4 regions of the Fictibacillus sp. B-59209 genome follow, and region 4 is predicted to be linked to each of the others. Evidence: riboswitches for the same ligand, from Rfam matches in the RefSeq annotation. Region 4 holds a riboswitch; each other region holds the start of a gene.
What was found. A riboswitch is a leader RNA that binds a small molecule or an ion and turns the genes downstream of it on or off. The one in region 4 is predicted to bind S-adenosylmethionine.

Region 1: another riboswitch for S-adenosylmethionine. It lies ahead of P4361_RS12400 (bifunctional homocysteine S-methyltransferase/methylenetetrahydrofolate reductase); the one in region 4 lies ahead of P4361_RS16915 (homoserine dehydrogenase).
Region 2: another riboswitch for S-adenosylmethionine. It lies ahead of P4361_RS07370 (LLM class flavin-dependent oxidoreductase); the one in region 4 lies ahead of P4361_RS16915 (homoserine dehydrogenase).
Region 3: another riboswitch for S-adenosylmethionine. It lies ahead of mtnW (2,3-diketo-5-methylthiopentyl-1-phosphate enolase); the one in region 4 lies ahead of P4361_RS16915 (homoserine dehydrogenase).

The regions. Positions count from the first base shown of each region.
Region 1 covers NZ_JARMMC010000017.1:28,435-30,633, reverse strand. Annotated here, with positions in the region: gene P4361_RS12405 (MBL fold metallo-hydrolase) at 1-393, opposite strand, end outside; SAM riboswitch class I at 507-619, shown strand; gene P4361_RS12400 (bifunctional homocysteine S-methyltransferase/methylenetetrahydrofolate reductase) at 716-2,199, shown strand, end outside.
Region 2 covers NZ_JARMMC010000009.1:44,042-46,240, forward strand. Annotated here, with positions in the region: gene prmC (peptide chain release factor N(5)-glutamine methyltransferase) at 1-825, shown strand, start outside; SAM riboswitch class I at 1,073-1,171, shown strand; gene P4361_RS07370 (LLM class flavin-dependent oxidoreductase) at 1,334-2,199, shown strand, end outside.
Region 3 covers NZ_JARMMC010000018.1:503,715-505,913, reverse strand. Annotated here, with positions in the region: gene P4361_RS15435 (pyridoxal phosphate-dependent aminotransferase) at 1-648, shown strand, start outside; SAM riboswitch class I at 736-844, shown strand; gene mtnW (2,3-diketo-5-methylthiopentyl-1-phosphate enolase) at 1,160-2,199, shown strand, end outside.
Region 4 covers NZ_JARMMC010000020.1:96,894-99,092, forward strand. Annotated here, with positions in the region: gene P4361_RS16915 (homoserine dehydrogenase) at 1-1,269, opposite strand; SAM riboswitch class I at 1,377-1,485, opposite strand; SAM riboswitch class I at 1,586-1,695, opposite strand; gene P4361_RS16920 (undecaprenyldiphospho-muramoylpentapeptide beta-N-acetylglucosaminyltransferase) at 1,821-2,199, shown strand, end outside.

The DNA of each region.
Region 1 (2,199 bases), on a different contig from region 4:
AAAGGAAATATCTCCTGTCAGATTTTTAATACTTGGAAAGTCAAGGTGGTCGTAGTGGCCATGGGAGATGAGGACGAGATCGATCTCTGGCAGGTGGCTGATGGGAATTCCGGGATCAGTCAGCCGCTTTTGCAGCCCCATCTTTTTTGCCCAGACAGGATCGGTCAGAATATTGCATCCGCCCATCTGAATGAGAAAAGTAGAATGGCCGATCCATGTGATGGAATGATGCTGCCGGTTTTCTTTTAATCTGCTGATCTCCTTTTTCGGGCTTTGCGGAATCTGCTGAGCTAAATCTTTTTTGTTGCCGCGCCTTTCTCTTCTCCACCGCAGCAAATCTTTAAATGTATGTGTGTTTTGTATCCCGTCAAGGTTGGTATACTTATTCTTCATTATAGGAGTCCCCCTTTGATAAAAACTCAACCATTTTTTTCATTTGAAAAAGCTATTGAAATCTTCCAACAATTATTGTAAGGTATAGAGAATTAATTTTATAGCTATTTGGTTTCTTATCCAGAGAGGTTAAGGGAATGGCCCGTTGACACCTCAGCAACCTTCAGCTCTGCAGCTGAAAAGGTGCTAAGTCCAACAAGTTCGAATCGAACTTGGAAGATAAGAAGAATGACCTCGAACTTTCAAAGTCTTCTTCTTTAAGAAGGCTTTTTTTATTTTATTGGGCCGCTGGAAGATACCGAACTAACAGGAGGACCGCATAATGGGATTATTGAAAGATCTTGAAGACAAAATCTTGATTGCCGATGGGGCAATGGGAACACTTCTCTACTCGTATGGAACGGATTGCTGTTTTGAGCAGCTGAATCTGACGCACCCTGATCAGATTCAGTCCATCCACCAGGCTTACATACAGGCCGGTGCAGATGTCATTCAGACCAATACGTACAGCGCCAACTATATTAAACTGCAAAGATATGGATTGGAGGAGCAAGTCAAAGAGCTGAATAGTGCGGCTGTAAGACTTGCAAAAAAAGCAGCTGCCAATGAAGCGTATGTACTGGGAACCATCGGAGGAATCCGTGGAACGGGCCCAAGCTCACTTACGATTGAAGAAATAAAGAGAAGCTTTAGGGAACAGCTCTACTGTCTTCTGTTGGAAGGAGTGGATGGCCTTCTTCTTGAGACCTTTTACGATTTGGAAGAATTGGAAACCGTTCTTGAAATTGCACGCAGCCAGACCAGCATTCCGATCATCTCGCAGATTTCTTTGCAGGAAGTCGGTATTCTAAACGACAGAACACCCATCAATACAGCGATTAGACGCCTTGAAGATTTAGGAGCGGATGTCGTAGGGCTGAATTGCCGTCTTGGGCCCTTTCATATGATCAAGACACTTGAGGAAGTGGAAATTCCCAAGCATGCCTATCTTTCCTCTTATCCGAATGCAAGTCTTCCTTCCTATGTGGACGGAAAATTTCAGTATGAAGGAGATGCGGAGTATTTCAAGAACAGTGCTTCACTTTTCAGAAACCAAGGCATCCGCCTGCTCGGAGGCTGCTGCGGAACAACTCCTGCTCATATTGAGGCTTTCGCTGAAGAGCTTCATGGACTGAAGCCTGTTACCGAAAAGGAAGTCAGACAGCGCCCAGAGCCTATTGCCGTTGTTGAAACGAGGCAGAAACCTGGGATTTCCCTGCCTGATATTCTAAAAGAAAGGCGATCGGTCATCGTTGAGCTTGATCCTCCCCGCAAGCTTGATACCTCCCGTTTTTTTGAAGGAGCAAAGGCATTGAAAGAAGCCGGGGCAGATGCCATTACGCTTGCAGACAACTCGTTGGCATCACCAAGAATCTGCAATACCTCCCTATCTTCTTTGGCTAAGGCACGGACTGGAGTCCAGCCGATCGTTCATCTCGCTTGCCGAGACCGGAATATTATCGGTCTGCAGTCTCATCTCATGGGGCTGCATACACTCGGACTTCACGATATTTTGGCAATTACCGGGGATCCGGCAAAGGTAGGCGATTTTCCGGGAGCTTCAAGCGTCTATGATGTTACCTCCATAGAACTGATCAAAATGATCAAACAGTTTAACGAAGGGGTTTCACTTTCCGGAAAAGACTTGGGACAAAAAACGCAATTTACCGTCGGTGCCGCCTTTAATCCAAATGTGAAGTCACTGGAAAGAGCGGTTCAGAGGGCAGAGAAAAAAATAGAAAGCGGCGCCGACTACTTTATCAGCCA
Region 2 (2,199 bases), on a different contig from region 4:
TTTTTAACGAAAAAGGGACGGGAACCTCAAGCCGGGGAGCTTCTGCTTCGTCATGTACTTGGCGATCTGAGCCGGACGGAGCTGCTTCTTGGTTTGGATGAAGAGCTTCTTCCAAAGCAGCAAGAGGCATTTGAAGCAGCTGTACAAAAGCATGGCGATGGAGTGCCTGTCCAATACATTATTGGTTTTGAAGAGTTTTACGGAAGACGCTTTTCGGTGAATAAAGAGGTGCTCATTCCTCGGCCGGAAACAGAAGAGCTCGTATATGAAGTGCTTCAGCGCTCCATGATGAGGTTCCCTGGCATAGAAGAGATCCAGACAGTCGATGTCGGGACGGGGAGCGGTGCCATTGCCATTACGCTGGCACTGGAAAATTCTCGTTTTTCGGTAACCACGATCGATATTGCTGAGGAATCCCTGGAAGTCGCAAAGAAAAATGCTGAAGACCTTGAGGCATCTGTTCGTTTTATTCATGGAGACCTCCTTCAGCCTCTGATCGAGGGCGGAGAAAAAGCAGATATCGTTGTGTCGAATCCTCCTTACATTCCTGACCGTGAAATAATGGAGCTTGAGACGATCGTTAAGGATCAAGAGCCTTTCCGTGCACTTAGCGGCGGTGAGGACGGCTACGTATTTTACAGAAGGTTTATGGAAGAGCTGCCCCTCGTTCTGAACGCACAAAGCATTGTTGCCTTTGAAGTCGGCCATGATCAGGGCCAGACGGTGGCTGAAATGCTCAGGGTCACGTTCCCTGGGTCGGTTGTTTCGGTAGTAAAGGATATCAGCCAAAAAGAACGGATGGTTATCGCGGAGATTGGCTTTTAAGAAGAGTGGAAGGGGCTCTCAGCTGTGCTGGGGGCTTCTTTTTTGTGGCCGGAAGAACCGAATTGAACGACACTGGCGCTGAATTGAGCCGAACGGAGAATAATTGAGCGAAACAAGCAATAACTGATCCGAACTGAATTTTTCAGACTTATTCGCCAGTCAAACGCAACTCAATATCATCTATTCTCACATCCTAAAAATTGACGAAATACCTACTTCTATTGTAGGATTACTATTAATTAAATAAATCTTATCCAGAGCGGTGGAGGGACTGGCCCTATGAAACCCGGCAACCTATTTTTAGAAGGTGCTAAATCCAGCAGGAGTAGATCCTGGAAGATAAGATGGAGCGGTCAAAAACTTCCCCTTATCTAAAGGGGAAGTTTTTTTTAGATAGTCGGAGGGTCAGGCCGTTGTCCTGACCGCTCCTCCGCACTGAAGGGATGGACTTTCAGGGTTTCTTTTAGTGGCAGAATGTTTTTAAAAGGCAGAGGGGAGAAAAAGGTAGATGAGATTTGGATTTTGGTTGCCGATCTTTGGTGGATGGCTGAGAAATGTGGAAGATGAGAACATGCCGCCGACGTTTGATTATGGGAAGAAGGTTATTCAGTCCGCGGAAAAATGGGGGTTTGACACGACGCTGATCGCGGAACTGTATTTGAATGATATAAAAGGGCCGGAGCAGGACTCTCTGGAGGCTTGGACAACGGCAGCGGGTCTCGCGGCCGTAACGGAGAAAATAGAAATTATGACAGCGGTAAGGCCGGGATTCCATAATCCTGCTGTAACGGCGAAAATGACGGCGAACATCGACCAAATGAGCGGCGGGAGGTTTACACTTAATGTCGTCTCCGCCTGGTGGGAAGAGGAAGCGAAGCAGTATGGCGGCATTTTTACTGCCCACGACGAAAGATATGAGCGTACGCAAGAGTTTCTTGATGTTCTAAAGGGGCTGTGGACAGAAGAAACCTTCAATTATTCCGGCAAGTTTTATCAGTTTAGCGATACGAAACTTTTCCCTAAACCTGTTCAGCGGCCAAATCCCATTTTGTATGCTGGCGGAGAAAGTGAAAGGGGTAAACAGGTTATCTCTTCCTCCTGTGACGCCTACGTCATGCATGGCGGCACTGTCGAAGAGATCGCCGTTAAGATCAATGACATGAAGAACCGCCGCGGGCAAACAGGGAAAGAACCTTTATCTTCGTTCGGCATGGCGGCCTATGTGATCTGCCGGGATACTGAAGAAGAAGCCCAAGCGGAACTGCAGAGGATTACAGATGTAAAAGAGTCCAGCGCATATGCTGGGTTTAAAGATTTTACGAGCAAGTCGCAGCTTGAACAGCAGATTCAGCTGTACGACTACTCTGTTTCCAA
Region 3 (2,199 bases), on a different contig from region 4:
TATCCGAATAATCCAACGGCGGGAGTAGCCACAGTGCCGTTCTTTGAAGATACAGTAAGCTTTGCTGAAAAGCATAATATTTTAGTCGTCCATGATTTTGCCTATGGAGCCATCGGATTTGAAAACGAGAAACCGGTCAGCTATCTGCAGGTTCCTGGTGCGAAAGAACAGGGTATCGAAATCTATACGATGAGCAAGACGTATAACATGGCTGGCTGGAGAGTAGGCTTTGCCATCGGGAACGAGAGTGTGATTGAAAGCATTAATCTTCTTCAGGACCACTTCTATGTCAGCCTTTTTCCAGCTGTACAGGAAGCTGCAGCTAAAGCACTCCTGGGGCCGCAGGAGTGCGTGGAAAACCTGGTCGCCATGTATGAAAAACGGCGTGATGTGTTTATTTCAGGATTGAAGGAGATCGGCTGGGATGTGACTGCCCCTAAAGGATCCTTCTTTTGTTGGCTGCCTGTTCCCTCAGGATTCACATCTGAAAGTTTTGCAGATTATCTTCTGGAGCATTCACATGTCGTTGTTGCACCAGGCATCGGTTTTGGCAAAGAAGGAGACGGTTATGTTAGAGCAGGGCTATTAACGGATGAGAACAAGCTGAAGGAAGCCGTTGATCGGATAGGTCAGCTAAAATTATTTTGATAGTGTTGAACATTTAAGAGATTGACAGATTTTTTGTTACCTGTCATAATCACAAGTAATTCTAACATTCGAATAATTTTATTTATTCTCTTATCAAGAGCAGGTGGAGGGACTAGCCCTATGAAGCCCGGCAACCGGCTTATCCTTTAGGATAAAAACGGTGCTAATTCTTGCAGCGGCAGCTGACAGATGAGAGGAAGCGGTATCTCTATGTTTATTATGCCTCTTCCCTCGGGAAGAGGTTTTTTAAGTTAAGTGTAAAGCGAGTACAAAATTCAGCTGGCATAGAAGTAATGTCCAGCTCCAGCGCCCAGGGCTGAAAACATGTTTCTTGTTTTCGGCTCAGGTCCTCGGAGGACGAATTGAAAAACACAATTCGTCTTTGGTCGCTTCACTCTTACTTCACAACACAAAAAGCGTGTTGCTGTGTAAGAGTTCCGTCGCTTGTCGGACCTTAGCAGGGCGATTGCGCCTTTCTAATATAAATCTATGCTTTCGGAGGGATTTCAGCATGTCGACAATAACTGCAACCTATCTGGTTCATGATCCAAAAGGCAACTTTGAGAAAAAAGCTGAAGGAATTGCACTCGGACTGACGGTCGGTTCATGGACGGACTTGCCGGATCTTCAGAAAGAACAGCTGCGAAACCATAAAGGCCACGTAGTGGAAATCAATGAATTGCCCGAAGATACGAGGGTAAATCAATACTTTGGCTCGTCCAGAAAACAGGCTCTTCTTAAAATCGCGTATCCTGCCGCTAACTTCACAGCGGACTTGCCGGCAATCTTGACGACTGTTTTCGGTAAACTATCGTTGGATGGAGAAGTAAAGCTGATCGATCTTGATTTTTCCCCTGAATTGGCTTCGGCTTTTCCTGGACCTTCTTTTGGAATTGATGGAATTCGCAATCAGCTAGGGGTTTTTGAAAGGCCTCTTCTAATGAGTATTTTTAAAGGTGTGATCGGCAGGGATCTTCAATATTTCAAGAATCAGCTGAAGGAACAAGCGCTGGGCGGAGTGGACCTCGTAAAAGATGATGAAATTCTGTTCGATAATCCGCTGACACCATTTGAAGAACGAATAAAAGCTGCTAAAGAAGTATTAACGGCAACTGAACAAGAGACCGGACATAAGACACTGTATGCAGTGAATTTGACAGGGCGTACGTATGATCTGAAAGATAAAGCAAAAAAGGCGGCAGAGCTCGGGGCAAGCGCATTGCTCTTTAACGTTTTCGCCTATGGGCTTGACGTCTTGCAAAGCTTAGCAGAAGATCCGGACGTCAGCCTTCCGATCATGGCACATCCTGCCTTATCAGGCGCCATTACACCATCGGAATTTTATGGGATCTCCAACCGTCTGCTTCTTGGTAAGCTGCTCCGCCTTGCAGGAGCGGATCTCGTATTGTTCCCGTCACCATATGGCAGTGTCGCCCTTCGAAAAGAAGATGCAATCGGCATTGCAGGCGAACTGACTGAGAAGGATGCAAACTGGAAAGGGGCATTCCCGGTACCATCAGCAGGAATCCATCCTGGTTTAACACCGCTCTT
Region 4 (2,199 bases):
CTATTCTGCCACCGGCACCTTTTCTTTCTCTGCCCCCTTGCCGCTTTTTGACAGACGGACCGGATAGATGCTGTTCACTGGAATAAACTCATCCTCCTCTTCTAGAGGGAGCGGTCCTTCATAAAGCAGGGCAGCAAGGGAAGTATGCTGAAAACGAAGAGAAGTCCGGTCTAAAATGATTCCATGCCTTTCAATTGCTGAAACCCTTTCCTTTGTAAAATCAATTTTTTCACCGACGAGAAGGTAGGTATTCACCTCTTGTTCTTGTTTCTTAGGGCAGAGTTCCGATACAGCCGGTTTGTTTCTATATACTTCCCTAGTTTCATAGATCGATAATAAGTCTTCCACAATGGCACTTGCTGTTGCTTCTGCACCAGCTCCCGGCCCTTGCAAGGTCAAACAGCCGAGAAGGTCTGTCTGAATACGGACGGCATTGTCCACGCCTTCCACACCATACAGCGGATGATCGCTATCCACAAATACAGGCTGTACCTGGAGATCAAGTCTATCGTTTAAAAGAACGAGATGCTTCAGCCGAAGCCCCAGCTGCTCAGCCAGTTGAATCTCCTCAAGAAGCACATTTCCAATCCCCTCCACCTGCACTTCTTCCCAGGATGGCTGCACGCCATAAATCCATTTGCTCAACACCATCGCTTTGTAAAATGCGTCCAAGCCTTCGATGTCATTTGTTGGATCCGGCTCTGCATATCCTTTTTTCTGGGCCAGTTCCAGCGCTTCTTCAAACGAGGAACCTGTCGTTCTCATGTACGAAAGAATGAAGTTGGACGTTCCATTTAAAATGGCTTCTACATGCTGTATCCGATTGATTCTTAAAAGCTCCCTCAATGTTCTCAAAATCGGTATTCCTCCGCCTACGCTCGCTTCATAGACAAAACGGACACCCTTTGCGGCAGCACGCTCTGTTAATTCTTCTCCATGCCGGGCAATCAAATCTTTATTCGCAGAAATCACATGGCATCCCGCTTCAAGTGATTGTATGATGTAAGACCGTGCAGGCTCGATTCCGCCAATCGCCTCAATGACCACATCAGGCACTTCTTCCCCGATCGCCTTCTCGAATTCGGACGTCAACGGTACCCCCTTTACGAAAGGCCTTGCTTTGGAAGAATCCTTAATCAAAATACTGGACAGCTTCAGACGATGACCCAGCAATTCTTCTAAAGCACCTTTTCTATCCATGATGGATGTATATACGCCGGATCCTACAGTCCCCAGCCCCAGCAGTGCTATTTTTAATTCTTTCAACATAATCACTCCTTCTGCAAAAGTAAATTTTTTATTAGTGGATGAATGGTATCTGTATGATGGCAAAAGAAAAAACCTCTTTCTAAAGAAGAGGTCTGCAGTCCGGCCTCCTCTTATCATCCAGGGTTCTTTCCTGCAGGTAGTAGCACCTTTTCAAGTAGAATACTTGAAGGTTGCCGGGCTTCATCGGGCCTTTCCCTCCGCCGCTCTGGATAAGAGTATTATCATGAGATTGAAACATGTTATGTAGCACTTTATTTTTTTAGTACAAAAAACCCCCTTATCACGAAGATAAGAGAGCTGTATGGTTCCGATCCGTCTCTTATCTCCCAAAGTTTTACCTTTGAAGGATTTAGCACCTTTTCAAGTAGAATACTTGAAGGTTGCCGGGCTTCATTGGGCCTTTCCCTCCGCCGCTCTTGATAAGCTTCATTAAATTAGTCTTACTCTATCACGGCAGACAGGAGAGCGTCAACCATTATTCAGATATTTCTGGAATCATTGCAGATTATTTTTGGTATGATAGAAACACATAAATAAAAGGGGTGGAAGGTTTGGGCAAGAAAATCGTATTCACCGGGGGAGGTTCCACCGGGCACGTTTCTGTTAACCTGGCTCTGATTCCTTTGTTCTTAAAAGAAGGCTGGGAAGTCAGCTATATCGGTTCAAAAGGAGGAATTGAACGGCAACTGACAGAAACCATCGAAGGCGTCCGCTATTACAGCATATCTACTGGTAAACTAAGGCGCTATTTTGACTGGAACAATTTTAAAGATCCGTTCCGTGTCATGCAAGGAGCATTTGAAGCATTTCGGCTCATCAAGACCATAAAACCAGACGTGGTCTTTTCAAAGGGTGGTTTCGTCTCCGTTCCCGTAATCCTCGGCAGCCGGATGAACAAGGTGCCAATTGTGACCCATGAATCCGATCTTA